Cereibacter sphaeroides 2.4.1: one gene and its partner. The protein of the gene in region 1 interacts with the protein of each later gene in a pairwise test. Links are inferred from orthologs where the notes say so. Each region holds a gene or a part of one and is shown on either strand. Other genes may lie near its edges.

The links.
Region 2: the proteins of rlmB (region 1) and tsaE interact in binary tests that used the Escherichia coli proteins (3 or more experiments, as listed by UniProt). The link is inferred for Cereibacter sphaeroides 2.4.1 from one-to-one orthologs.

The regions. Positions count from the first base shown.
Region 1 is NC_007493.2:847,907-862,085, forward strand. The notes cover bases 8,201-11,196. They hold rlmB (23S rRNA (guanosine(2251)-2'-O)-methyltransferase RlmB), read left to right. Parts: upstream 8,201-9,303; coding sequence 9,304-10,089; downstream 10,090-11,196. Other genes in these bases: RSP_RS04205 (DHA2 family efflux MFS transporter permease subunit), read left to right, coding at 8,201-8,515; RSP_RS04225 (CoA-binding protein), read left to right, coding at 10,278-10,724; RSP_RS04230 (phosphoribosyl-ATP diphosphatase), read right to left, coding at 10,926-11,196. In the rest of the region: RSP_RS04165 (chemotaxis protein CheB), read left to right, coding at 1-296; RSP_RS04170 (response regulator), read left to right, coding at 250-630; RSP_RS22175 (hypothetical protein), read left to right, coding at 717-857; RSP_RS04175 (hypothetical protein), read left to right, coding at 857-1,111; RSP_RS04180 (UdgX family uracil-DNA binding protein), read right to left, coding at 1,506-2,963; RSP_RS04185 (putative DNA modification/repair radical SAM protein), read right to left, coding at 2,963-4,183; RSP_RS04190 (serine hydrolase domain-containing protein), read right to left, coding at 4,266-5,279; RSP_RS04195 (MarR family winged helix-turn-helix transcriptional regulator), read left to right, coding at 5,408-5,875; RSP_RS04200 (HlyD family secretion protein), read left to right, coding at 5,872-6,978; more of RSP_RS04205, read left to right, coding at 6,992-8,200; more of RSP_RS04230, read right to left, coding at 11,197-11,237; imidazole glycerol phosphate synthase subunit HisF, read right to left, coding at 11,234-11,995; hisA (1-(5-phosphoribosyl)-5-[(5-phosphoribosylamino)methylideneamino]imidazole-4-carboxamide isomerase), read right to left, coding at 12,130-12,849; RSP_RS04245 (DUF2147 domain-containing protein), read left to right, coding at 12,989-13,369; imidazole glycerol phosphate synthase subunit HisH, read right to left, coding at 13,594-14,179. UniProt on the Escherichia coli protein: Specifically methylates the ribose of guanosine 2251 in 23S rRNA.
Region 2 is NC_007493.2:104,145-118,173, forward strand. What follows is about bases 4,019-6,864. They hold tsaE (tRNA (adenosine(37)-N6)-threonylcarbamoyltransferase complex ATPase subunit type 1 TsaE), read left to right. Parts: upstream 4,019-5,121; coding sequence 5,122-5,607; downstream 5,608-6,864. Other genes in these bases: RSP_RS00525 (PAS-domain containing protein), read left to right, coding at 4,019-4,838; RSP_RS00535 (aminoglycoside phosphotransferase family protein), read left to right, coding at 5,600-6,625; RSP_RS00540 (nucleotidyltransferase family protein), read left to right, coding at 6,607-6,864. Also shown: RSP_RS00505 (H-NS histone family protein), read right to left, coding at 1-191; RSP_RS00510 (ActR/PrrA/RegA family redox response regulator transcription factor), read right to left, coding at 427-981; RSP_RS00515 (SCO family protein), read right to left, coding at 974-1,669; sensor histidine kinase RegB, read left to right, coding at 1,761-3,149; more of RSP_RS00525, read left to right, coding at 3,276-4,018; more of RSP_RS00540, read left to right, coding at 6,865-7,272; double-strand break repair protein AddB, read left to right, coding at 7,265-10,258; double-strand break repair helicase AddA, read left to right, coding at 10,287-13,607; trxA (thioredoxin), read left to right, coding at 13,666-13,986. UniProt on the Escherichia coli protein: Required for the formation of a threonylcarbamoyl group on adenosine at position 37 (t(6)A37) in tRNAs that read codons beginning with adenine.

The DNA of each region.
Region 1 (14,179 bases):
CGCGGCCCGAGGGGCGCGTGTCGGTGCGCTGGTCGCGGGTGGACGAGGGAGAAGGCGAGGAATTCCGTCTGGTGTGGCAGGAGAGCGGCGGTCCGGCGGTAAATCCGCCCTCGCGCGAGGGTTTCGGCACGCAATTGATGCGTTCGATGGTAGAGGGCTCCTTCTACGGCAGCATCGAGAGCAACTGGGAACCGGCCGGTCTTCGCCTCGTTGTGGCCCTGCCATGGAATGCAGCAACCGAAGTGGACTATGACAGTGACCTGGACCCCCTCCGCCATGCGGATCCTCTACCTTGAAGACGAAGCCATCATTGCGATGGAAACGGTGGAGACGCTGCGAGACATGGGGTTCGAGCAGATCGACATGGCCTACTCCCTGCCGGCGGCCGAAAAGTTCGTGGCCGAGGCACTGCCCGACATCGCCCTGCTCGACGTGAACCTGAGCCACGGGCGGACCTCGTTCGAGCTCGGAAGCCGCCTTCTGGGCGAGGGCGTGCCTGTCGTCTTCGCCACCGGCTATGCCAGTTCCAGCCTGCCGGCCGATCCCCGGGCGACCGTCATCGAGAAGCCGGTGACACCGGCCGCGCTGGAGCGCGCGCTGAACTCCGCCGCCTGCGCCTCCGAAGGCTGAACCGGAGGGCGCTGCCGGGAACAAGCGCGGCAGCGGGACGTTGAGCTTCAAAGGCGGTGGCCCCGCCGCATCGGAGGATGAAGCCCATGTCCAGCGAGACCCTGTCCCTGAGCCTGACCCTCGTTGTCGCCGCGACGATCGTGGTGACCGCGATCGCCATGGCGCGCCGCGAGAAGCGGCTGGTTCCCGTCACGGTGCCGGCCCGGGTGCGTCAGCGGGGGCGCTGATGGACCGGCTGAGCATCCTCCTCACCCTGATGACCGGAGCGGTCATCACGGGCGTCCTCGTGATCCTGTTCTTCAGCATGGGCTGGTATGGCTGGACCCCGATCGCCATCGGAGCAGGGGCCGGCATCCTCCTGTCGTGGCCGGCTGGCTACCTCATCTCGCGCCGGATCAAGCGCACCGACCCCCAATGGGACGAGAAGCGGGTCGAGCGGGTGCCCACCACGATCCCCAAGCCCGACGCGCCGGAAGTTTAAAAGCGTCTCAGGACGCTCCTGTTCCGAAGCCGTGGCGGACCACCCCTGGCCGAGATCATGAGGGGCGCAGCAGCGCCCCTTGGTTTTGGCGCCTCGAAGGGGCTTCTGGGCGCGGCCGGCCACCTCTCCAGATCGCGCCGCGGACCGGATCTGCCGACAGGGAGGCGCGGGCGGTCCTTCAGCATCGACTTTTTCCCGCGGGCACCGGCTCCAGCCAGAGCCCGGAGTCCTTCCTCCCAACACCGTCTTGCATCCGATTGCCCGGCAGAGGTTCCGCAGCCTTGCGCTTCGCCGAGGCCTGCGAGGTTCCCGCAGGGAGAAACTTCAGGCAGGACCCTCGTGTTCCCGCGATACCGGCGTCAGTCACGCAGCGCGGATCGACGCGCGGAATCGATCAGTCCAGACGCTCCAGCAGCTGTCGGGCCGCCTGAAGATCGTCCCGGAACCGCCTGCGCTCCTCGACGCGCGCGGCCTCGTCCGGCAGGCGCAGGATGTAGGAGGGATGGACCGTCACGAAGACCGGCGTCCCGTCGTCGAGCCTCTCGACCGACCCGCGCCGCTTCAGGATCCCCGCCCCCGAGCCGGTGAGCGAGGCGAGCGCCGTTGCGCCCATCGCGACGATCAGGCGGGGGCGCACCAGATCCCGCTCGAGATCGAGCCACCAGCGGCAGGCGGTCACCTCGCCCGCATCGGGCTTCTGGTGGATGCGGCGCTTGCCGCGTGGGGCGAACTTGAAGTGCTTGACCGCATTGGTGACATAGACCGATCCGCGATCGAGGCCGGCCGCTGCCGCCTCCTCATCGAAGAGCTGTCCTGCAGGGCCCACGAAGGGCCGGCCGGCCAGATCCTCGCGATCCCCCGGCTGCTCGCCCACGATCATCATGCGCGCCGTGGCGGGTCCTTCCCCGAACACGACCTGCGTGGCATTGGCCCAGAGGCCGCAGCGCCGGCATCCTTCGGCCGCGGTCTTCGCTTCGGCCAACGTGCCGGGCGCTGAGCCGTCGCCGGCCGCAGCCGGTCCGCCGGCCGCCGCCGCACGCTGCCGCGCCACGGCCGCCGTTCGCGCGGGCGGCTCGGTCGGCGCTGCGGCCTGCATCTCGGCCGCCCGTTCGGCCGCACCCCGGATCAGGCCCGGAATCAGCTCCGCCTCGGGCAGGTTCTTCCAGTAGCGTTTCGGCATCTCGGACTGCATCGCCTTCACCATCAGCCGCGCCGGATTGAAGATGTTGGCGTAATAGGTCCGCCACAGCTCTTCCGTTCCATCGGCGGGTGGCGCGGTGCGCTCCTCGGTCAGGGCGAAATCGAGCTGCCCTGCCACGAACCGCGCGGTAACCTCGGGCGTGACGATGGCCCAGTCCATGTCGCCGAACCGGCGGGCGAAGAAGGGCGTCGCCGCCTCCTCGACCGGATGGTCCGGCTCGAACCAGGCCGCGAAGGCGCGGCGGGGGCCCTCCGAGGGAAGCTCGCGGAAGCGGACGAAGGCGTGCATCTTGTGGATCTCGCGCCGAACCATCTTCTCCTGCGCAAGGAGCTTGCGCAGCGCGGGATCGCTCCGGTCGCCCCAGCGCAAAGTGCCGTCCGCCAGCCGCAGGAGAAGACCGTAGGCACGGCCGAACCGCTCGGGATCGGCGTGGCAGAGGGCAGTTTCCAATGAGCCGACCGCCTCGCGCGACAGCCGGATCTGGCGCGCCGGGCCCGCGGGCAGGGCGGGCAGGTCGGCAAAAAGGTCGGCTTCGCCCGCGCCCACGCGCCAGACGACGCTTTCCGCCGGAACACCCGCCTGCGCCAGCCGCCGGGCCTCGGCGCGCCAGGCCGCCACGGTTCCCAGACGCGGCAGGACCACCTCGGGCATCAGAAGAGGCTCAACTGTTCCGGCGGCGGCACGAAGCGCGCGCGCAGGCTGGCGTCGTCCAGCCCCTGCGGCCGCCAGCCGGGGGCCACGATGAAGGGGCGCGCCTGTTTCACCACCGCGCCCATCGCCACCAGATGCTCGTAGCGCACCGCCCCGTGCGCCCGCGCGGCAAGGATGCGGCCCACCGTCTTGGTGCCGAAGCCCGGCACGCGCAGCAGCATCTCGCGCGGGGCGCGGTTCACATCCATCGGAAAGGCCTCGCGATGCGCCAGCGCCCAGGCGAGCTTCGGATCGACCTCGAGATCGAGCATCCCCTTGTCCGCGATCTCGCCCACCTCGAAGCCGTAGAACCGCAGGAGCCAGTCCGCCTGATAGAGCCGATGCTCGCGCAGGAGCGGCGGACGCACGAGGGGCAGCGCCTTCGAGGCATCGGGAATGGGCGAGAAGGCCGAGTAATAGACCCGGCTCAGACCGTAGTTGGCATAGAGCGTCGAGGCATTGCCGAGGATGGCTGCATCGTCCGCCCCGTCCGCTCCCACGATCATCTGCGTGGACTGGCCCGCGGGCGCGAAGCGCGAGGGTCTGCGGCCGGAGAAGCTCGGCTCGCGCGAGGCCTCGCGCTTCAGCCGCACCTCGGCCATCGCCTTGCGGATGCCGGTGGCCGACTTCTCCGGCGCGAAGCGGTCGAGCCCGGCTTCGGTCGGCAGCTCCACATTGATCGACAGCCGGTCGGCATAGAGGCCCGCCTGCTCGATCAGCTCGGGCGCGGCGTCGGGAATGGTCTTGAGGTGGATATAGCCCCGGAAATGCTCGCGCTCGCGCAGGGTCTTGGCGATGCGCACCATGTCGGCCATCGTGTCATCGGGCGAGCGGATGATGCCCGACGAGAGGAAGAGCCCCTCGATATAGTTCCGCCGGTAGAATTCGACGGTGAGCGTCACCACCTCTTCGACCGAGAACCGCGCCCGCTCGACCCGCGAGGAGACGCGGTTCACGCAATAGGCGCAGTCGAAGATGCAGAAATTGGTCATCAGGATCTTCAGAAGGCTGATGCAGCGCCCGTCCGGCGCATAGGCGTGGCAGATGCCGCTTCCGCCCGAGGATCCCAGCCCCTTGCCATCCTTCGAATCGCGCCGTGTGCCCCCGCTCGAGGCGCAGGAGGCATCGTATTTCGCGGCGTCCGACAGGATAGCCAGCTTGCGGGCGAGGTCTTTCTTCATCTGTTCTTAATATGTTCCTAGCTGTTCGAAAGCAAGCGCAGAACCAATCATGACCGGAACGTGAAGCAGCGGCGGGCCCTCTTCAGGCGCGCCTTAGCTCCGGGGCAACCACCTCGCCGATCAGCCGCATCAGGTCGCCGAAATAGCCTTCGCTCCGGGCGGGCCGCGTCGGGTCGGAGGTGACGACCACCGTGGCCTCGAGATCGGGCAGGAGGCAGACGAGCTGGCCGCCGTAGCCGCGGGCCAGTGCGATCCGCTCGGTGCCCGCGCGGCCCACGAACCAGCCGTAGCCGTAGCCCAAGCCCGAGAAGGGCGAGCGCGTCCGCGGCTCGAGCGAACGGCGCACCCAGTCGGCGGACAGGACCTGCTCCCCGTCCCACCGGCCGCCCTGGCGGACCATCTCTCCGAAGCGCAGCAGCGCCAGAGGCGACAGCGCCATTTCGTTGCCGCCGAGGTAGAAGCCCTGCGGATCCTGCGTCCAGGGCGGGATCTCGATCCCGAGCGGGCGGCCGAGCCAGTCCCGCATCAGCGCGAGCAGGCTGCGGTCCGTGGCTTCGGAGAGGGCGGCGCCGAGGATGTGGAAGCTGCCCGTGGAATAGAGCATCCGGCTGCCCGGCTCGGCCACCATCGGGCGCGACAGGGCATAGGCCAGCCAGTTCCGGCTCGAGACCCAGGCGCCGTAGTTGCCGCCCGAGGTGCGTTCGAGCCCCGCGCGCATCGTCACCAGATCCTCGAGCGTCAGGTCCCGGACGCGGGGGTCGGCCTCGGCAGGGATGAGGCCGGGCGCGACCTCGCCCAGCGTGGCCCCGAGGGCGGGCACGGCGCCCCGGTCGAGCGCCGCGCCGAGCAGGGCTGCGACGAGCGTCTTCGAGACTGACTTCACATTGACCGCGCGATCCGGAGCGGGTCCGCGCAGCGCCTCGGCCACCAGCGTTTCGCCGCCCTGCGCGACGACGATCGCATGAAGCTGGTCAAGCCCGCGCGCGGCTTCCAGCGTGGCGGCAAGGGGCGGACGGCGCGGCGCCTGCGCGCGGAGGGCGCTAGGCAGGGCGAGCGCGGCGCCGGCCGCGAGAAGAAGACGGCGGGACAGGATCATGAAACCTCCGGGGGCTCCAGCGCACATGGCCCGCCGGCCTCCGGCATCAACCGCGCCGCCTCCTCACGATTTCGCGCGCAGCGAGGGCGGCCTTGCAATGATAAGCACGCTTATTATATGTCCCGCACATGGAAAAGGACACCGACAGATTGGGACTGCTGTTGCACGACGCCACCCGCGCCGTCCGCAAGCGCTTCGAGCAGAGAACCAGCCATCTCGGCCTCTCGACGGCGCAGTGGCGGCTTCTGGCGCAACTCTCGCGCGAGCCGCGGGCCACGCAGGCGCGGCTCGCCGACCTGCTCGACATCGAGCCGATCAGCGTCTCGCGGCTGATCGACCGGATGGAGCAGGGCGGCTGGGTGCGCCGCGAGGCCGACCCCTGCGACCGCCGCGCGCGGCTGGTGGCGCCGACCGACAAGACCAAGGCCGCTTACGCGACCATCAAGACCATTGCCGACGAGGTCTATGACGAGGCGCTCGAGGGGATCCCGGCGGACCGCCGCAGGGAGCTCGTCGCGATGCTGCGGACCATCGTCACCAACCTCAACGACGCGGAGGCCGAGCCCCGCGTTCCCTGCATCAAGGCAAACGGATGAACGCCCAGACCTCTCCCGAGAAGGCCCGCTCCACGCCCGTGGTGGCCGAGCCGAATCCCCGCAAGACGCGCCGCATCCTGCTGATGGCGGCCCTTCCCGCGGCCCTTCTGGGCGGCGCGGGCGTCTGGTGGGTGACCGGCGGGCGCTACGAGACCACCGACAATGCCTATCTGCATCAGGCGGTGGTCGGCGTGGCTTCGGAACTTTCGGGCCGCGTGACGCGCGTCTCCGTGTCCGACAACCGCCCCGTGTCGAAGGGCGAGGTCCTGTTCGAGATTGACCCCGAGCCGCACCGCATCGCGCTGGCCAAGGCCGAGGCGGCGGTGGCCTCGGCGCGTCTCGAGGTGGAGCAGCTGCGCGTGGCCTATGCTCAGGCTCAGGCGCAGGAGAAGCTCGCGGCGGACGACGCGGCCTATCTCGCCAATGAGCTCGAGCGCCAGCAGGCGCTGTCGCAGAAGGGCGTGGCTTCGACGACCTCGCTCGACGATGCGCGCCACGAATCGCTGCGCGCGAAGGAGCTGCTGCTGGTCGCGCGCCAGACCACCGCAAGCGCGCTCGCGGCGCTCGGCGGGGTCGCGGACGGGCCGGTGGACGAGCATCCGAAGGTGCGCACTGCGCTTGCCGCGCGCGACGACGCCGCCTACCAGCTGGCGCGGACCGAGGTCCGCGCGCCGGCCGACGGCATCGTCTATCAGGCCGCCTCCTTCAAGCCGGGCCAGATGGTCACCGCCGGCCAGTCGCTCTTCTCGCTGGTCGAGACAGGCGATGTCTGGATCGACGCGAACTTCAAGGAGACGCAGCTGGCCGGCATCGCCCCCGGCCAGAAGGCCGAAGTCACCTTCGACCTGCACCCCGACCGGCCCTACGAGGCCACGGTCGAGGCGGTGGGCGCGGGCACGGGCTCGGAATTCTCGCTGCTGCCGGCGCAGAACGCCACCGGCAACTGGGTGAAGGTGACCCAGCGCGTGCCGGTGCGGCTGCGGTTCGAAGAGGGGGCCGACATCGCGGGCCTCGCCTCGGGCCTGTCGGCGGAAGTGTCGGTCGATACCGGCCGCGTCCGCCACATCCCGGGGCTCGCGAGTTTCGCCGCCACCGCCGACTGATCCGGAGGGTGCCATGACCGCTGCTCAGAAACAGCCCGTGGAGCACCGCGGGCTGATCACCCTCGTGATCATGCTCGCCACGATCATGCAGGTGCTCGACACGACCATCGCGAACGTGGCGCTGCCCTCGATGACGGGCGACCTCGACGCCTCGGCCGATACGATCAACTGGGTGCTCACCTCCTACATCGTGGCCGCGGCGATCATGACGCCCGTGACCGGCTGGCTCGCCGACCGGATCGGCAAGCGCGAGCTGTTCCTCGTCTCTATCGTGGGCTTCACGCTCGCCTCGATGGCCTGCGGCCTGTCCTGGAGCCTGCCCTCGATGGTGGGCTTCCGGCTGCTGCAGGGCGTCTTCGGCGCGGCCATCGTGCCGCTGTCGCAGACCTTCCTGCTCGACATCAACCCGCGCGAGAAGGCCGGGCAGGCCATGGCGCTCTGGGGGGCGGGGATCATGGTGGGGCCGATCATCGGGCCCACGCTCGGCGGCTGGCTCACCGAGAGCTGGGACTGGCGCTGGGTCTTCTTCATCAACCTTCCCGTGGGCATCGTGGCCTTTCTCGGCTGCGCCGCCTGGCTGCCGCGGGCCGAGCGGGTGGTGCGCCGCTTCGACTTCTTCGGCTTCGCCATGCTCGCCATCGCGCTGGGCTCGCTCCAGCTCATGCTCGACCGCGGTGCCGAGGTGGAATGGTTCGCGGCCCTCGAGATCTGGATCTACCTGTTCCTGATGCTGACCGGCTTCTGGGTGTTCGTGATCCACATCCTCGGCGCCGAAAAGCCCTTCCTCGAGCCCGCGATGTTCGCCGACCGCAACTTCGCCACCGGCCTCGTCTTCATCTTCGTGGTGGGGATCATCCTGCTAGCGAGCCTCGCGCTCCTGCCGCCGATGCTGTCGCACATCTTCGGCTATCCGGTCATCACCACCGGCCTCGTGATGGCGCCGCGCGGGGTGGGGACGATGATCTCGATGCTGATCGCCGGGCGGATGCTGCGCTTCGTCGATGCGCGGCTGATGGTGACGGCGGGTCTCTCGCTCACCGCCCTGTCGCTGCACATGATGACGGGCTTCAGCCCGCAGATGGACAGCACGCCCATCGTGCTCTCGGGCGTCGTGCAGGGTCTGGGTCTGGGCCTCGTCTTCGTGCCGCTCTCGACCGTGGCCTTCGCCACCATCGCGCCGCGCTTCCGCGCCGATGCCACGAGCCTCTTCAGCCTCGTGCGCAACATCGGCTCGTCGGTGGGCATCTCGATGGTAACGGTGATGCTCACCCACAACAGCCAGATCAACCATGCCGAGCTCGGGGCAAATGTGACGCCCTACAATCCGCAGCTCTGGCAGCTTTCGCCCGACGCCGCGCAGGGTGGCCTGCAGTCGCTCGCGGTCATCGACCGGCTGGTGACGCAGCAGGCCACGATGATCGGCTATATCGACGATTTCCGCCTGATGATGCTCATCACTCTGGCGGCGCTTCCGCTGGCGCTCCTGCTGCGCAAGCCCAGGGTGGGCGGCGCGCCGGTCACCGTTCACGCGGACTGAGAGGGGGAAAGTGGCCGCGGGCGCAATGGGGAGGTCGCCCGCGGCCAGAGCCCTCGGTGCGGAAGGGACACGCGGAAGGGCCACTCAGCGGACATAAGCATCCGGCAGACGGGCGCAAGGGCAGGGCTTGCGACGCATTGCCCCCCGCCCGGTGCGGCGGCGGGCCAGGGCCGAGCGGCGCGCTGCTTTCGGTCTCCCCGCCACACTCCCCCGCGCCCAGAACCCTGCTGCATCCGACCCCGTCAGAACGCGCGGAGCGCGCCGCTCAGGAGGGCCGTCACGGCCCCGGCCGCGAGCGAGATCAGAAGCGCATGCGCCCCGATCGCCAGTCGGGAGCGGAAGTCGGAAGCATCGGGAGGGTTGTGACGGCGGAACGAGGGGCTCTTGGATGCCGGTCCCTCGCGGTCGCTTTCTTCGTGCAAACGGGTGTCTCCACCGGACTCGATACGCGCCCATGGTGGGACGCAGCCCGTGGAAGGTTCAACGCGGCGAAGTGGCCCGCTTGCAGGCCGGTCGACGCCTTCGGCAGGTCGGCTTCGGCCGATGCCCCGCCGGATCCCACAGAAAGACCGCTTGTCAGGAAGATGGTGGGCGACCCTGGAATCGAACCAGGCACGAGTCGCCTCGGCGGAGTTACAGTCCGCTGCCGCACCTTGCAGCACGTCGCCCACTGGCGGCGTGATTATCCGAGGGCTCGGGGGCGGTCAAGGGCCGATCTGCGCATTTCTTTCGCCTTGCGCCGCCCCCGGGGAGGGATCATTCTGCGGCCCGTTTTTCAGGAGTTCCAGATGCCGAAACCCGTCAAGCCCGCCTGGGTGATCGAGAAGGAGCGGTCGCGCCGCGCCGCCGCCCAGGAGACCGTCTGGCTGTTCGGCATCCATGCCGTGCGCGACGCCCTTGCCAATCCGCTGCGGCAGAAGCTGCGGCTGGTCCTGACCAAGAACGCCGCCGACCGTCTGGGCGAGGCCATCGCCGAGAGCGGGCTCGAGCCCGAGATCGTCGACCCGCGCAAGTTCTCGGTCCCCATCGACGAGGGATCGGTCCATCAGGGCGCGGCGCTCGAGGTAAAGCCGCTCGACTGGGGCAGCCTCGAGGATCTGGCCGCTTCGGGCGCAGGACAGCCGCTTCTCGTGCTCCTCGACCGGGTGACGGATCCGCACAATGTGGGCGCGGTGCTGCGCTCGGCCGAGGTCTTCGGCGCGCGGGCGGTGATCGCACCGCACCGCCATTCGGCGCCCGAGACGGGGGCGCTGGCCAAGACCGCAAGCGGCGCGCTCGAGCGCCAGCCCTATCTGCGCGTGGGCAATCTCGGCGAGACGATGGAGAAGCTGAAGGCCATGGGCTACATTCTTGTGGGTCTCGAGGGCGAAGCCTCCATGACGCTGGCCGAGGGCCTGGAGGGCACGGCCGGCCGGCCGGTGGCGCTGGTCCTCGGCGCCGAGGGGCCGGGCCTGCGCGAGAAGACGCGCGAGACCTGCGACCGTCTGGTGCGAATCCCGGCCGCGGGGGGATTCGGCTCCCTCAATGTCTCGAACGCTGCGGCGGTGGCCCTTTACGCCGCCGCAAGCAGATAAATGTTCACGGACGCGCGATCCGCTCTTTTCTTTGCCGTTGTGGCGCCCATGTTACAGGAGGAGCGGGGCCGGAACCCCCGTTCTACCTTCACTGTCCCTCGTTCCGCACTAGCGCCCGGCCCTTCGGTCAGGGCGCTTTTTTTTGACCCGCCCGAGTTTGACAGACACGGGGCGGGCAAGGAGGCTTCATGACCGACGATGCCGCGCGGGACATGCCCCTGACCGACGAGGAGGTGCGGCGGATCCTCGCCTTCACCCGCACGATCGCGGTCGTGGGATGGTCGCCCAACCCCGACCGGCCGAGCCATCAGGTCGCGGCCTTCCTGAAGGCGCGCGGCTACAGGGTCATTCCCGTCAATCCGGGGCAGGCGGGGCAGGAGGCGCTGGGCGAGACGATCCGCCCCGATCTCGCGGCGCTGGCGGGCGAAGGGGTTGACATGGTGGACATCTTCCGCCGCTCGGATCATGTGCCCGAGGTGGTCGAAGCCGCTCTCGCGCATCTGCCGGACCTGCGCACCGTCTGGATGCAGCTCGGAGTCCGAAATCCCGAGGCTGCGCAGGAGGCGCGCGCCCGCGGCATCGATGTGGTGGAAAACCGCTGTCCCGCCATCGAGATCCCGCGCCTCGGCCTCTGACCGATCCGGAGCGAGCGGTCCCGGCGCGCGTCCCATGGTGCCCCCGCCCTTCCGGCGAAGGACCGCACCGTCAAACCGGGGGATCAGGCCGAGATCCCGCCCCCGGCTTTCATTCTGGCCCAAATATCCCCGCCGGAGGCTCCCACCGGACGACCGGGCGCGAGGCCGGAGGTTCCGCCGCCCATGCAGAAGCCCGGCAGGTCAGCCCCGCCCGGCCTTCTCCGCGATGCCCGAGGTGCCCTCGCGCGCCTCGAGCACGGCCATCACCTCGGCCAGCGTCACGTCCCGGGCCGCGAGCATGACGAGGAGGTGATAGAGCACATCGGCCGCTTCCGAGGCGAGCTTCGCGCGGTCGCCGCGCACCGCCTCGATGATGGCCTCGACGGCTTCCTCGCCGAACTTCTCGGCGCATTTCTCCGGGCCCTTGGCAAAGAGCTTCGCGGTCCAGGAACTGTCGGGATCGGCGCCCTTGCGCGCCTCGACGGTGGCGGCGAGCCGTTCGAGGACGGTCATGCGAGCCTCACGGGGATGCCGGCGGCGGCCATGTGGGCCTTGGCCTCGCCGATGGTGAATTCGCCGAAATGGAAGATCGAGGCCGCGAGCACAGCGGACGCACCGCCTTCGGTCACGCCCTCGACGAGATGATCGAGCGTGCCCACTCCGCCGCTCGCGATGACCGGGATCGGCACGGCGTCCGAGATGGCGCGGGTGAGGGGGAGGTTGAAGCCCGCCCGTGTGCCGTCGCGGTCCATCGAGGTCAGCAGGATCTCGCCCGCGCCGCGGCTTGCCATTTCGCAGGCGAACGCCACCGCATCGATGCCCGTGGCGCGGCGCCCGCCGTGGGTGAAGATCTCCCACCGGCCCGGAGCCACCGTCTTGGCGTCGATCGCCACCACGATGCACTGGCTGCCGAAGCGGTCGGCGGCCTCGGCCACCACGCCCGGATCGGCCACGGCGGCCGAGTTGAAGCTGACCTTGTCGGCTCCGGCCAGAAGGAGCGCCCGCACGTCCTGATGGGTCCGCACGCCGCCGCCCACGGTCAGCGGCATGAAGCACTGCTCGGCGGTGCGGGTCACGAGGTCATACATCGTGCCGCGGTTCTCATGCGTGGCGTGGATATCGAGGAAGCAGAGCTCGTCCGCCCCTGCGGCATCGTAGGCGCGGGCGGCCTCGACCGGATCGCCCGCGTCGCGCAGATCGACGAAATTGACACCCTTGACCACGCGGCCGTCGGCCACGTCGAGGCAGGGGATGATGCGGGTCTTGAGCATGGCGGGATCTCCTGAACCCTGGGCGGCCGCGTCAGGGCCTGTCGTAGCGCCTCGGGGGAGCGGGGGGAAGGGGGCTCCGCCCCCTCGCCGCGCTGCGGCTCACCCCCGGGATATTTGGGCAGAGTGAAAGCGGCTCAGGCGCGGAGCGCCTGCAGGGCCTGCGTCAGGTCGAGGGCGCCGTCGTAGAGCGCGCGGCCCGAGATGGCGCCGGCGATGCTGCCTGTGTCGCGGAGGGCCAGGAGGTCGGCCAGCGAGGAGACGCCGCCCGAGGCGATGACCGGGATCGAGACCGCGCGGGCGAGCGCGTCGGTGGCCTCGATGTTCGGCCCCGCCATAGCGCCGTCGCGGTCGATGTCGGTGTAGATGATCGCCGCCACGCCCGCATCCTCGAACGAGCGCGCGAGGTCGGTCGCCATCACGTCGGTCTCGGTGGCCCAGCCTTTCGTCGCGACCCGGCCCTTGCGGGCATCGATGCCCACCGCCACCCGGCCCGGGAAGGCGCGGGCCGCCTCGCGCACGAGGCCGGGGTTCTCGACCGCGACCGTGCCGAGGATCACGCGGGCGAGCCCCTTCTCGAGCCACAAAGCGATGGTGGCCATGTCGCGGATGCCGCCGCCGAGCTGGGCCGGCACCGCGATCCGCGCGAGGATCGCCTCGACCGCGGCCGCATTGACGGGCCGGCCTGCGAAGGCGCCGTTCAGATCGACGAGATGCACCCATTCGCAGCCCGCCGCCTCGAAAGCCGCCGCCTGCGCCGCGGGATCGTCGCCGAAGACGGTCGCGGCCTCCATCTCGCCGCGCAAGAGGCGCACGCACTGGCCGTCCTTCAGGTCGATGGCGGGATAGAGGATCATGGCGCTCTCCGGGATGTCACTCTCTCGGGCGGCTTCTGGCACGCCCCGTCCCCGATGCCAAGGACCCGACGTCATGCTTGCCCGCGGGCGGCTTCGGCCGCGATCCTCGGCCGCAGGGATCTTCGGGGAGGAGATGAGGATGAGGCTCGGGATACTGGCGGCCTGTCTGGCGCTGGCGGCGGGGGCGGCGCTGGCCGATCCGGTCGAGGGGGTCTGGCAGACGGAGCCCGACGAGGGCGCCTTCGCGCATGTGACGATGGCGCCCTGCGGGCCGAAGATCTGCGGCACGATCGGCCGCACCTTCAGGGAAGGCGCCGAATATGTCTCGCCCAACCGCGGCAAGGCCATCGTCTGGGACATGGTGCCCGAGGGCCGCGGGCGCTACGGCGAGGGCAGGATCTGGCAGCCCTCGACGGGCAAGATCTACCGCTCGAAGATGGCGCTGGAGGGCGACCGGCTGAAGGTCTCGGGCTGCATCGGGCCCTTCTGCCGGGGCCAGACCTGGGTCCGGGTGAAGTGAGGCCGGGGCCGGGGCGTGCGGTTCCGGCCGTCCGGACAAAGGGAAACCGCGGGGTCTGGCGCCGCGGTGCGGAGTGCGGGAGGGACTTCTGCCTTTCGCCCATATCAGGGCGGGCGGACCTGCCGGGGTGGGGGCCGCGGGGCGCGGTGGCCGAGCCCTCGAGCGGTCGTCGCCGGACCGGGCCATCGGCGGACAGAGTCCGCCCGGCCGGACCTTCCCGCCGCTCAGGGCTTCCAGGTCAGGAAGTTGGCGATCAGCCGCAGGCCGGTCTTCTGGCTCTTCTCCGGGTGGAACTGCGTGCCCACCATCGTGTCGCGCCCCACGATGGCCGTGATGTCCGCGCCATAGTCGGCATGGGCCAGCCGCTCGGCATCGTGGGCCACCTGGAAATGGTAGGAATGGACGAAATAGGCGTGATCGCCCGTCTCGATCCCCGTCAGCACCGGGTGGGGATGGTCGACCGTCAGGTCGTTCCACCCCATGTGCGGCACCTTCAGATGCGGGTCGGAGGGCGCGATCCGCACCACCTCGCCCGCGATCCAGCCGAAGCCCGGCGTCTCCTCATGTTCGAGACCGCGCGTGGCCATCATCTGCATGCCGATGCAGATGCCGAGGAAGGGCCGTGCGCGCCGCGTCACCGCCTCCTCGATCGCCTCGGACAGGCCGCCGTAGCTGCCGAGCGCGCGGCGGCAGGCCGGGAAGGCGCCGTCGCCCGGCAGCACGATCCGGTCGGCGCGCGCCACATCCTCGGGCCTGTCCGACACGAGGACCTGCCCGGCCCCGGTCTCGGTCGCCATGCGCTGGAACGCC
Region 2 (14,029 bases), 750 kb from region 1 along the record:
GCGGCGCGCCGTTTGGTCGCTGCGGTTCCCGTCAGTTCCGAAAGGGAGAAGCCGAGTTCACGGGCCTTTTCTTCCAGTTCGGCCAGCGCGTCCCGCTTCCGGCGGTCCTCGTAGGTCGAGATCGCTTTTGCCACCTGGGCCTGAAGCGACTTCAGTTCCTTGAGGCTCATGGAGTCGAGATCGATATCCATTCATTCTTCCCGTTAAAACGAACTATCCCCCAATTCATTTTACGGTTTCGTAAAAAGGTCAATCCGGTCGCTTGAGAAATTCCGCATTTATCCGTCTGTCGATCGAGGAATTTTAGGGATCCATTGCACTTTCGGGTAGTCGAATGCCCTTTGCCGATGCCGGCCCCCCTCCGCCTGCCAATGAAAAAGGCGGCAGGCCCTCGGCCGCCGCCCTCGTTCCGCCGGTGCGACTGGTTCAGCGCGGGCTGCGCTTCGCCAGGATGCGCTGCAGCGTCCGCCGGTGCATGTTGAGCCTCCGGGCGGTCTCCGAGACATTGCGGTCGCACATTTCGTAGATTCGCTGGATGTGCTCCCACCGCACGCGGTCGGCCGACATCGGATTTTCCGGCGGCGGCGGCAGGCTCTCGCCCTTGGCCAGCAGCGCGTGCGTCACCTCGTTGGCGTCGGCGGGCTTGGACAGGTAGTCCGTGGCGCCGATCTTCACGGCGGCGACCGCCGTCGCAATGGCGCCGTAGCCCGTCAGCACCACGATGCGGCAATCGGGCCGGCGCTCGCGCAGCACCTCGACCACGTCGAGCCCGTTGCCGTCCTCGAGCCGCAGGTCCACCACTGCATAGGCCGGCGGGCGCGCCTGGGCGATCGCCTTGCCTTCCGCGACGCTCTGTGCCGTTTCGAGAACGAAACCCCGCTTCTCCATCGCCTTGGCAAGCCGCTTCAGGAAGGGCTCGTCATCGTCCACGAGAAGCAGGGACCTGTCGGCCCCGAGTTCGAATACCAGATCCTCAGCCATGATTGTCGCCCATCTGCTTTCCCCTGGATGCTTGATAGGACTTCTGCGCCCGAGCGTCAAAGGAAGTTGACACATGGCTGTCATTCGCGAAGCACGAAATTCGCTCGGCGATCTGTTCGGGCGTGTCTTCGCGCTTGAAGAAGTCGACGAAGCCCGTGCCGGGCAGCATGAAGTAGGTGAAGGTCGAATGGTCGATGAGGTAATAGTCGTCGTCGGACTCCTGCACCCGGTAGAAGGTCTTGTAGGCCTGTGAGGCGGCCTTCACCTGGGCCTCGGTGCCGGTCAGCGCGATCGTGTCGGGATGGATCGCCTCGGCGAAGAACTTCAGCTGTTCGGGCGTGTCGCGCTTGGGATCGATCGAGATGAAGACCGGCGTGACCTCGATGCCCCATTCCGTCAGGATGTCCACGGCCTGCGCATTGCGCGCCATGTCGAAGGGGCAGACGTCGGGGCAGAAGGTATAGCCGAAATAGACGAGCGAGGGCTTTGCCAGAACCTCGCGGTCGGTCACGGTGCGGCCCTCCTGATCGACCAGCGTGAAGGGCCCGCCGATGGCGCCGCCCGCCACCTGATTGGCGCCGCAACCGGCGAACCGCTCTTCGGATCTGCCGAGGAAGACCCACGCCGCCGAGCCCGCAAGAAGTGCTGCGATGGCCGCCGCCGCGACCCCGGCATAGAGCTTCGTCATCAGATGATCCTCCTGCTTGCGGTTGCCGATTGATCCCGCGGGCACGGCAACCTAACAAGGTTCCGATACAGGCAAAGTGACATGAGCTGCAATGATACTCGGTCCCGACGGCATTCTGAACCGTGACACCCGCGGCGACTGGGTGCGACTGCGCACCCTGATCCTCCTGCGCTGGATGGCGGTGGCGGGGCAGCTCGCCGCCATCGTCGTGACCGACTGGTATCTGGGGGTCCGCCTGCCGATGGGGCTCTGCTTCATGGCCGTCGGCGCCTCGGTCATCGCGAACGTGATCGCGACCTTCGTCTTCCCGCAGAACCGCCGCCTGACCGAGTTCCAGGCGCTGATGATCCTGCTCTTCGACCTTACGCAGCTGTCGTTCCTGCTGTTCCTGACCGGGGGGCTCACCAACCCGTTCGCGCTGCTGATCCTCGCGCCCGTCACCATCTCGGCGCTCGCGCTCGAGCTGCGCACGACCGTCATTCTCGGGGCCATCGCGATCGGTCTGCTGACCTTCACGGCCTATTTCCACCTGCCGCTGATCCTCGCCGACGGGTCGAGCCTGTCCGTCCCGCGCATGTTCGAATTCGGCTTCTGGCTCGCCATCGTCATCGGCATCCTGTTCCTCGGCCTCTATTCCCGGCGCGTCGCCATCGAGATCCGTTCGATGTCGGATGCGCTTCTGGCCACGCAGATGGCGCTCGACCGCGAGCAGAAGCTGACGGATCTGGGTGGGGTGGTGGCCGCGGCCGCGCACGAGCTCGGCACGCCGCTGGCCACGATCAAGCTGGTGAGCTCGGAGCTTGCCGAGGAGCTTTCCGAGCAGCCCGCGCTGCGCGACGATGCGGAGCTGATCCGCGAGCAGGCCGACCGCTGCCGCGACATCCTCCGCTCGATGGGCCGGGCCGGGAAGGACGATCTTCAGATGCGGCAGGCGCCCTTGGGCGAGGTGCTGCGCGAGGCCGCCGAGCCCCATGTCGGGCGCGGCAAGCGGGTCGAGTTCGACCTCTACCCCAGCCGCGGCGGCGACGAGCGCCAGCCGGTGATCCTGCGCCGTCCCGAGGTGATCCACGGGCTGCGCAACCTCATTCAGAATGCCGTCGATTTCGCCCGCTCCACGGTCTGGATCGACGGCGAATGGACGGGAGACCGGATCGCGATCCGGATTGTGGACGATGGCGAGGGCTATCCGCCCGCGATCATCGGCCGCATCGGCGATCCCTTCGTGCGGCAGCGCCGCGCCGAGGAAAGCCAGTCGCGCCGGCCGGGCTATGAGGGCATGGGCCTCGGGCTCTTCATCGCCAAGACGCTTCTGGAGCGGTCCGGTGCCGAACTGAGCTTTGCCAATGCCGCCGATCCGTTCCTGCGGAGCCACGAGCGGCCCGAACGCTGCGGCGCCATCGTCGAGGTGATCTGGCCGGTCGACAGGCTGGTGGTGGTCCGCAACGCGCCCTTGGGCGAGAACGTCCTGATCCAGACCTGATCCGGCGCCGGATGCCGCGTCCGACCTTCCCGGGGGCGGCCGCCCCGGCATTCGGGCTCCATTAACGGCCCCTTAACCTTCCTCTCGGCAAGCTGTCCCGCAGGGCTTGCGACAGGGGAAGATCGGATGACGTTCGATTGGCCGCTCGCACTGGGGCTGATCCTGACCGCGGTCGCGGCGGCTTCTGCCGCCGTGGTTCTGGCGGGCCTTCTGCAAACCCGCGCAGGCCGGCGGCCCGAGGGCGTCTTCTCGGATTCGCAGGCCGGCACGGTCTTCCTCTTCGACGGCGAGACGCTGCTCGACGCCACGCCCGGCGCCCGCGCGATCCTCGCGCTCTCGCCCGCGCGCGGCGGGCCCTGGCTTCGGCTCTTGGCCTATCTCGTGCCGCGCTTTCCCGATCTCGAGGCGCGCCTGTCGCGGCTGGCGAGAGACGGGCGCTTCACGCTCGCCTCCGCGGCCGAGGGCGAGCCGCTTCTCCTGATGGCCGAGATGCGTGGAGGCATCACGCGGCTCACCATCGACGACCCGTCCAGCGCCGAGCGGCCCCGGTTGGACCATCTGTCGCAGCGGGCGCTCGCCGAAGAGCTCGACCAGTTGCGCGCGACGGTGGCGCAGGCGCCGCTGATGATGTGGCGCGAGAGCGCCGGGGGCGAGGTGATCTGGGCCAATGCCGCCTATCTGCGCGAGGCCGCCAAGCGGCTTCCGCCCGACCGGGACCTGAGCTGGCCGCTCCCCCGTCTCTTCGACCGCGCAGCCTCGGCTCAGGGCGCCCCGCGCCAGCGCCAGAGGATCGAGGTCAAGGGCGTCGACCGGTGGTTCGATCTCGAGAGCTTCGCCGACCCGGCCGGACGGCTCCTCTTCGCCCTTCCCGCCGATGCGGCGGTTCAGGCCGAGGCCACCCTGCGCGACTTCATGCAGACCCTGGCCAAGACCTTTGCCCATCTGCCCATCGGGCTTGCGATCTTCGACCAGCACCGCAAGCTTGCGCTCTTCAATCCCGCGCTCCTCGACCTCACCGGCCTGCCGCCCGACATGCTGGCGCTGCAACCTTCGCTGTTTTCCTTCCTCGAGGCGCTGCGGGACCGGCAGATGATCCCCGAACCCAAGGACTATCCGAGCTGGCGCCGCCAGATCCTCGAGCTCGAGAAGGCGGCGGCGAGCGGGCTCTATGCCGAGACCTGGAGCCTGCCCTCGGGCCAGACCTACCGCGTGATTGGGCGGCCGCATCCGAACGGGGCGCTGGCGCTGATGTTCGAGGACATCTCGACCGAGATGACGCGGACCCGCCGCTATCGGGCCGATCTGGAGCTCGGGCAGGCGGTGGTGGATGCGATGGAGGATGCGATCGCCGTCTTCTCGCCCGCGGGCGATCTCGTGATGACGAACGCGGCCTACGGGGCCCTCTGGGGCCACGATCCGGTGGAAACCGTGGGCGGGGGCGCCGCCGTGCAGCTCTGCGAGCAGTGGCGCGCGCGCAGCAGCCCCTCGCCGATCTGGGTCGAGGCCGAGCGTTTCCTCGCCGCGCTCGGCCCGCGCGACCCCTGGTCGGGCGAGATCCGGCTCGAGGACGGCCGTCTTGTCTCCTGCCGCTTCGCGCCCCTGACCGGCGGCGCGACCCTCGTTCTCTTCCGCATCCTCGATGTCCCCGCCGCGGAGGCGGCCGATCCTGCGAGCCTGCGCATGGCCTGACGGCCGCCCCGGGCGGGAGCGCCGGCAGGCCGGGTTGCGGTCCGACAGCTGGCCGGGCATGAGAAAATGGCCTGTGCCGCGCGGGACGCGGACGGCCGGTCGTGACTGCGCAGATGGGGCAGGAGCACCGCGCAGGCGGGCACGATGGCGCGGCCGGCGGAGCGGCCCGGCGCGCCGCCGCCCGTGCGATCCCGCGGCAGCCCGGCCGATCGATACTGCGGGACTCCGGGGCGGGGCTGCGCCGTGGATCCGCCTCCCCTTGCGCCGGGGCGCGGCTCTGGGCATGGTCGCGGCCATGCCGGATCCCGTCCCGCTCCTTCTCGCGCTCGCCTCGGAAGAGGATACCGCCCGTCTGGGCGCGGCCCTCGCCCGCCTCCTGCGGCCGGGCGACGTGCTTCTGCTCGAGGGGCCCATCGGTGCGGGCAAGACCCATCTCGCCCGCGCGCTGATCCGCGCGGCGCTGGGGCACGAGGAGGAGGTGCCCTCGCCCACCTTCACGCTGGTCCAGACCTACGAGGCGCCGGGGCACGAGATCTGGCACGCCGATCTCTACCGGCTGACCCATCCCGACGAGGTGCTGGAACTGGGGCTCGAGGCGGCCTTCGCGACGGCCGTCTGCCTCGTCGAATGGCCGGACCGGCTGGGCGACCTCGCCCCGCCCGGCGCGCTCCGCCTGCGGCTCGAGGCCGAGGGCGAAGGCCGACGCGCGACCCTGTCGGGCGGACGACCGGGCCTTCTCGCGGAGCTGTCGGAGGCGTGGCATGGCTGATCCGGCGCCCTCCGACCGCGCTGCGCAGGCGGCGGCCTTTCTCGCGCAAGCGGGCTGGGGCGCGGCCGAGCGGCGCCATCTGGCAGGCGACGCCTCGGACCGGAGTTACGAGCGGCTGCGGCGGGGCGCGGAGACCGCCGTCCTGATGGACGCCCCGCCCGGCAGGGGCGACGATCCGGCGGCCTTCGTGGCCATCGGGGCCCATCTCGGCGGGCTGGGCCTCTCGCCGCCCGCCGTGCTGGCGCAGGATCTCGCGAACGGCTTCCTGCTTCTCGAGGATCTGGGCGACGGGCTCTTCGCCCGGCTGCTGGAACGCGCTGGCGCGGACGAGGCGGATCTCTACGCTGCGGCGACCGATGTGCTGGTCCATCTCCAGCGCGCGCCCGCGCCCGCAGGCCTGCCAGACCTCTCGGCGGCCGACTGGGCCCGCGCCGCGGCGATGGCGCCCGACTGGTATGCGCGCGCGGCCACCGGGGCGGCCCCCGATGCCGCGCGCGTCACGACCCTGCTCGAGGAGGCGCTGCTCCGCCATGCCGACGGGCCGCGCGTGCTGATCCTGCGGGACTATCACGCCGAGAACCTGCTCTGGCTGCCCGGCCGCGCGGGCCTCGCGCGGGTGGGGCTCCTCGACTTCCAGCTCGCCCAGATGGGCCAGCCGGGCTACGATCTGGTCTCGCTCCTGCAGGATGCGCGCCGCGACGTGCCCGAGCCGGTCGAGCGCGCCATGATCGCCCGCTTCGCCGCGGCCACGGGCGCCGAGCCGCAGGCCTTCGGGGCCGCCTATGCGGTTCTCGGCGCGCAGCGGGCGCTGCGCATCCTCGGCATCTTCGCCCGGCTCTGCCTCGTGGCGGGCAAGCCCGGCTATGTCGCGCTGATCCCGCGGGTCTGGGGCCAGCTCTGGCGCAATCTCGGCCACCCCGCGCTCGCGCCGCTGGCGGCCGAGTGCCGCGCCCTCCTGCCGGAGCCCGCTCCGGCCGTTCTGGAAAGGATCCGCGCGCAATGCGGCCGGATGCGGTGATGATCTTCGCGGCAGGCTTCGGGACGCGCATGGGCGCCCTGACCGCCACCCGGCCGAAACCGATGATCGAGGTCGCGGGCCGGCCGCTGATCGATCACGCGCTGGCGCTGGCCGAGGCGGCCGGCATTTCGCGCATCGTGGCCAACACCCATTACCTGCCCGAAAGCCTGACCGCGCATCTGGCAGGCCGCGCCCTCGTCTCGCACGAGGAGGAGATCCTCGAGACCGGCGGCGGGCTCTGCCGGGCGCTGCCGCTTCTGGGAGAGGGGCCGGTCTATACGTTGAACAGCGACGCGGTCTGGACCGGAGAGAACCCGCTCGATGAGCTGGCAGCGGGCTGGCGCGAGGGGATGGAGGCGCTCCTTCTGCTCGCGCCCTCGGGCTGCGCGCCGGGCGATTTCACCATGGATGCGGCGGGCCGTCTCGCCCGGGCGCGGGGCGCGCCGGGTTACACCTATCTCGGCGCCCAGATCCTGCGGACCGACCGGCTCGCCGGGGTCGCCGAGGCCAAGTTCTCGCTCAATCTGGTCTGGGACGCGATGATCGCCGCGGGCACGGCCCATGGCCTGATCCATCGCGGCGGATGGTGCGACGTGGGGCGGCCCGAAGGGATCGCCGCGGCCGAGGCGATGCTCGCCAATGTTTGACACACCTGGCCCCCGCCTCTTCGGCCTGCCCCCGGGCGTGGACTTTCCCGCAGCGCTGGTGCGTGGCCTTCGCGCGCGCATGGCAGGGGCCGCGCCCGAGGCGATGGCGCGGGTCGAGCTCTACGTCAACACGCAGCGGATGCGGCGGCGGGTCACCGACCTGATGACGGCCGAGGGCGCGGGCTTCCTGCCGCGCATCCGCCTCGTGACCGAGCTGCCGCCGGTGCCGGGTCTGCCGGCCCCGGTCCCGCCGCTGCGCCGCAGGCTCGAGCTTGCGCAGCTCGTGGCCCGGCTGATCGAGGCGCAGCCCGACATCGCGCCGCGCTCGGCGCTCTTCGACCTGTCGGACAGCCTCGCCGAGCTCATCGACGAGATGCAGGGCGAGGGCGTGCCGCCCGAGGCCATCGCGCGGCTCGATGTGGCCGACCATTCGGCGCACTGGCAGCGGACGCAGGCCTTCATGGCGATCGTGGCGCCGATGTTCGGCGCGGACGCGCCCGATGCGCAGGCGCTGGCGCGGATGGCGGTCGAGCGGATCGCGGCGCGCTGGGCCGAGGCGCCGCCCGATCACCCGGTGATCGTCGCGGGCTCGACCGGCTCGCGCGGCACGACCAGCCTCTTCATGCAGGCGGTGGCGCGGCTGCCGCAGGGCGCGCTCGTGCTGCCCGGCTTCGACTTCGACCTGCCCGCCGCGGTCTGGGAGGGGATGGACGACGCGCTGACCGCCGAGGATCATCCGCAGTTCCGCTTTCATCGGCTGATGGGCCTCGTGGGCGCAGGCCCCGCCGAGGTCGGCCGCTGGACCGACGAGATCCCGCCCAGCCCGGCGCGCAACCGGCTGATCTCGCTCTCGCTCCGGCCGGCGCCCGTCACCGATCAGTGGCTGACCGAGGGCCGGCACCTCACCGGGCTTGCCGAGGCCGCGCGCGGCATGACGCTGATCGAGGCGCCGGGGCCGCGGGCCGAGGCGCTGGCAGTGGCGATGATCCTGAGGAAGGCCGCCGAGGAGGGTCGCCGCGCGGCGCTCATCACCTCGGACCGGGGGCTCACGCGGCAGGTGGCGGCGGCGCTCGACCGCTGGGGGATCGTGCCGGACGATTCCGCGGGCAAGCCGCTCGCGCTCTCGGCGCCGGGGCGCTTCCTGCGCCATGTGGCCCGGCTCTTCGGCCGGCGGCTGACCGGGGAGACGCTGCTCACGCTGCTGAAGCACCCGCTGACGGCGACCGGCGCGGACCGCGGCAACCACCTGCGCTGGACGCGGGATCTGGAGCTGCACCTGCGGCGGAAGGGGCCGCCCTTCCCGGCGGCGGCCGATCTGGCGCTCTGGGCCGGAACGCGGCCCGCGGACGGGGTGGCGGACTGGGCGCGCTGGCTGGGCGGACTGATCGAGGGGCTGGACGCGGCAGGCCCGCGCCCGCTCGCCGATCATGTGGCCGCGCATCTCGCGCTGGCCGAGGCGCTGGCCACGGGGCCTGCGGGCGACACCACGGGCGAGCTCTGGCTGAAGGAGGCCGGCGAGGCCGCGCGCGCCGCCGTCGAGGAGCTCCGCCGCGAGGCGCCGCACGGGGGCGAGCTGACGCCGGCCGATTACACCGACCTCTTCGACGCGATCCTCGCGCGTGGCGAGGTGCGCGAGGCCGTGCAGGCCCGGCCCGACCTGATGATCTGGGGCACGCTCGAGGCGCGCGTGCAGGGGGCCGATCTCGTGATCCTCGGCGGGCTGAACGACGGGACATGGCCGCAGCTGCCGCCGCCCGACCCGTGGCTCAACCGGCAGATGCGGCTGAAGGCCGGGCTTCTCCTGCCTGAGCGGCGGATCGGCCTGTCGGCGCACGATTACAGTCAGGCGGTGGCCGCGCCCGAGGTGGTGCTGACCCGCGCCACCCGAGATGCCGAGGCCGAGACGGTGCCCTCGCGCTGGCTGAACCGCCTGATGAACCTGATGAGCGGGCTGAAGGCGGGCGGAGGGCCCGAGGCTCTGGCCGGGATGCGCGCGCGCGGCCGCGACTGGCTGGACCTCGCCGCGGCGCTGGAGCAGCCCGCGACGCCGGTGCCGCTCGCCACGCGGCCCGCGCCGCAGCCTCCTGTCCCGGCCCGGCCCGACCGGCTGGCCGTCACGGGCATCCGCAAGCTGATCCGGGATCCCTATGCGGTCTATGCCCGCCATATCCTGCGGCTCTATCCGCTCGACCCGCTGCACCGGGCGCCGGATGCGCGGCTGCGCGGCTCGATCCTGCACCGCATCCTCGAGGCCTTCGTGAAGGACCGCGCGCCGGGGAGCGACCGACCAACCGAGCGCGCGCGCCTGATGCGGATCGCGGAGGCGGTGCTGGCCGAGGAGGTGCCCTGGCCCGCGGCCCGGGCGCTCTGGCTCGCGCGGCTCGACCGGGCTGCCGCCTTCTTCCTCGAGACCGAGGCGGCCCATGCCGGCACCCCGGTCGTGCTGGAGGAGGAGGGGCGGGTGGATCTGACCCCCCTGCGCTTCACGCTGACCGCGAAGCCCGACCGGATCGACGTCCTGCCGGACGGGCGGCTCCATATCCTCGACTACAAGACCGGCACGCCGCCCACCAAGAAGCAGCAGGAGCAGTTCGACAAGCAGCTCCTCCTCGAGGCGGCGATGGCCGAACGCGGCGGCTTCCGCGGCCTCGGACCCGCCGAGGTGGCGCGGATCAGCTACATCGGCCTCGGCACCAGCCCGAAGGTCGAGAGCGTGGAGACCGATGCGGCGCTCCTCGGGCAGGTCTGGGAGGGGCTCCACGCCCTCGTCGGCCGTTACATGCGGCGCGAGCAGGGCTATGTCTCGCGCCGCGCCATGTTCGGCGAGCGCTTCCCGGGCGATTACGACCATCTCGCGCGGTTCGGCGAATGGGAAATGAGCGACGCGCCCGTGCCCGTGCCGGTGGGGGCAGAGGCGCCGGAAGCAGGCTCCGCGGAGGCGGGGACGGATCGCGACAGGGGAAGCTGCCCGGAGGATGCCGCGTGAGACGCGCTGCCACATGCGAGGCCGGCCGATGAGCGGCCTGAGAGACGAGGCCTCCGAGCGTCAGGTGCAGGCCGCCGATCCGCGCGCCTCGACCTGGCTCTCGGCCAATGCGGGCTCGGGCAAGACGCGGGTGCTGACCGACCGGGTGGCGCGGCTGCTGCTCGACGGGGTCGAGCCGCAGCGCATCCTCTGCCTGACCTATACCAAGGCCGCCGCCTCCGAGATGCAGAACCGGCTGTTCCGGCGGCTGGGCGAATGGGCGATGCTCGACGATGCCGAGCTGCGCCGTGCGCTGGATGCTCTGGGCGTGGCCGCCGTAGGGCACGAGGTGCTGGCGCAGGCCCGCAGGCTATTCGCTCGCGCCATCGAGACGCCGGGCGGGCTGCGGATCCAGACGATCCACTCCTTCTGCGCGACGCTCCTGCGCCGCTTCCCGCTGGAGGCCGGGGTCTCGCCGCAGTTCACCGAGCTCGACGACCGCGCCGCACGCCTCCTGCGTGAGGAGATCGTCGAGGAGTTGGCCGACCGCATCGCCCCCGAGGTGGTGGCCGATCTGGCGCGGGCCTATACCGGCGAGGATTTCGGCGCGCTGGCCGAGGAGGTGGCGCGCAATGCCGCGGGCCTTCTGCCGCCGCTCGACGCTCCCGCCTGCCGGGCGCTCTACGGGGTGGAGGGCGACGAGGCGGCGCTTCTGGCGCAGGTCTTCCTCGGTGGCGAGGAAGAGTGGATGCCCGCGCTGATCGCGGCGCTTGAGGCGGGATCGGCGAACGACCAGAAGGCTGCGGCGAAGCTGCGGCTTCTGTCCTTCGCGTCGCCGACGACCGCCACGCTGGCCGGGCTCGAGGGGGTGCTCCTGACCGGGGCCTCGGCGAAGGAGCCCTATACCGCCAAGCTCGGCAGCTTCCCGACCAAGGCCACACGCGGGGCGCTCGGCCCGCTCGCCGACCGGCTCGATGCGCTGATGCGCCGGGTCGAGGCCGCGCGCCCGGTGCGCTGCTGCCTGCTCGCCGCCGAGCGGGCGCGATTGATCCATGCTTTCGCGGGCGTGTTCCTGCCGCTCTATCAGGCGCGCAAGGCCGCCCGCGGCTGGCTCGATTTCGACGATCTGATCCAGCGCGCCAAGGGCCTGCTGACCGATCCGTCGGTGGCGCAGTGGGTGCTCTTCCGGCTCGACGGCGGGATCGACCATATCCTCGTCGACGAAGCGCAGGACACGAGCCCCGACCAGTGGAAGGTGATCGAGCTTCTGGCGCAGGAATTCACTTCGGGGCGCGGCGCGCGCGAGGTGGAACGGACGATCTTTGTCGTGGGCGACAAGAAACAGTCGATCTACTCCTTCCAGGGCGCCGATGTGGCGGCCTTCGACCGGATGCGGGCCGAGTTCGGCGAGCGTCTCGCGGGCGCCCGGCGGCGGCTCGAGGAGCTGGATCTGCTGCATTCCTTCCGCTCCTCGCCCGCGATCCTGCGGCTGGTGGATCTCACCTTCGACGAGCCCCGCCGGCAGGCGCTGGGCGGCGAGGTCCGCCACATCGCCTTCCGCGGCGACATGCCGGGGCGGGCCGAGCTCTGGCCGCTGGTCGAGGCCGCCGAGGAGCCCGAGCCCGAGAACTGGTTCGATCCGGTGGACCTCGTCTCGGATGAGCATCATGCGGCGCGGCTCGCGCGGCAGGTGGCCACCCGCATCCGCGCCATGATCGAGGCAGGGGTGCAGATCCCGCATCCCGGCGGCTTCCGCCCCGTGGCGGCGGGCGATTTCCTGATCCTCGTCCAGCGCCGCTCGGACATCTTCGGCGAGATCATCCGGGCTTGCAAGGAAGCCCGCCTGCCCATCGCCGGGGCCGACCGGCTGAAGCTCGGGGCCGAGCTTGCGGTGCGCGACCTGTCGGCGCTGCTCGCCTTCCTCGCCACGCCCGAGGACGATCTGTCGCTCGCCGCCGTCCTGCGCTCGCCGCTCTTCGGCTGGAGCGAGGGCGAGCTCTTCGATCTGGCGCACGGGCGCGAGGGGTATCTCTGGCGCAGGCTCTACGACCGCGAGGCGGCCCATCCCGGGACGGTGGCGATCCTGCGCGACCTGCGCGATCAGGCGGATTTCCTGCGCCCCTTCGACCTGATCGAGCGCGCGCTGACCCGCCACGACGGCCGCCGCCGGCTGCTCGCCCGGCTGGGCGAGGAGGCCGAGGACGGGATCGACGAGCTGCTCAGTCAGGCGCTGGCCTACGAGCGGACCGACGTGCCGAGCCTCACGGGCTTCCTGACATGGCTTCAGACCGACGAGGTCGAGGTGAAGCGGCAGATGGAGGCCGCGGGCGGGCGCATCCGGGTGATGACGGTGCATGGCTCGAAAGGGCTCGAGGCGCCCATCGTGATCCTGCCCGACACGGCCGACCGCAAGCCGCGCGAGCGCGACGAGCTGTTCACGCTGGAGGGGGGCGCGCGGGTCTGGAAGACGCCCGCCGCCGAGAGCCCGCCGCAGATTGCCGCCGCCCGCGAGGCGCGGCGCGCACGCGATGCGGCCGAGAACCTGCGGCTGCTCTATGTCGCCATGACGCGGGCCCAGTGCTGGCTGATCGCGGCTGCGGCCGGCAAGCTCGAGACGGGGGGCGCCTGGCACGACCTGATCCGGCAGGGGATGGAGGCTGCGGGGGCCGAGCGGCGCGACGACGGGGCGCTGGTGCTCGACGAAGGCCTCTGGCCCCCGGCCGCGCCGCAGGCCTCGGCAGCGGCCGCCGCCGCGCGACCCGTCCTGCCCGGCTGGGCGTGGGCGCCCGCGACCGAGCCCCCGGCCGCGCCCGAGGTGCTGTCGCCCTCGGCCCTCGGCGGGGCCAAGGCGCTGCCCGGCGATGCGATGCCCACCGAGGAGGCCCTGGCGCATGGCTCGGCCGTCCACCGGCTGCTCGAGCATCTGCCGCTCCATCCGCCCGAGGGGTGGGAGGCGGCGGCGCGGGGGCTCCTGCCCGATCTTCCCGATGTGGCCCCCGTTCTGGCGGAGGCCCGGGCGGTGCTCTCGGCCGAACATCTGGCCGAGGCGCTGGTGCCGCATGCGCTGCTCGAGGTGGCGGTGACGGCCGAGGTGGCGGGGCGGCGGCTTTCCGGCACCATCGACCGGCTGGTGGTGGAGCCCGACCGGGTGCTGGCGGTCGATTACAAGACGAACCGTGTGGTCCCGGACCGTCCCGAAGAGGTGCCCGAGGGCATCCTGCGGCAGATGGGCGCCTATGCCGAGGCGCTGGCGCAGATCTACCCCGGACGGACGATCGAGACGGCGATCCTCTGGACGCAGGCGGCCCGCCTGATGCGGCTGCCGCGCGATATCGTGAGGTCGGCCCTGGTCCGGGCCACGACAACTTGACGCGGCAGGGGGCCATCCTTACTTTCCAAGCAAGCCCTACGGATCAGGAGAATTGAATATGTCCACCGTTCCCGTGACGGACGCCACCTTCGACACCGAGGTGCGCAAGTCCGACGTGCCCGTCGTCGTCGATTTCTGGGCCGAATGGTGCGGCCCCTGCCGGCAGATCGGCCCGGCGCTCGAGGAGCTCTCGAAGGAATATGCCGGCAAGGTGAAGATCGTGAAGGTCAATGTCGACGAGAACCCCGAGAGCCCGGCGATGCTGGGCGTTCGCGGCATCCCGGCGCTGTTCCTGTTCAAGAACGGTCAGGTCGTGTCGAACAAGGTCGGCGCTGCGCCGAAGGCCGCGCTGGCCACCTGGATCGCCTCGGCGCTCTGAGATCCTCTGCCATAGCAGAGACCGGACGGGGCGCCTTCGGGCG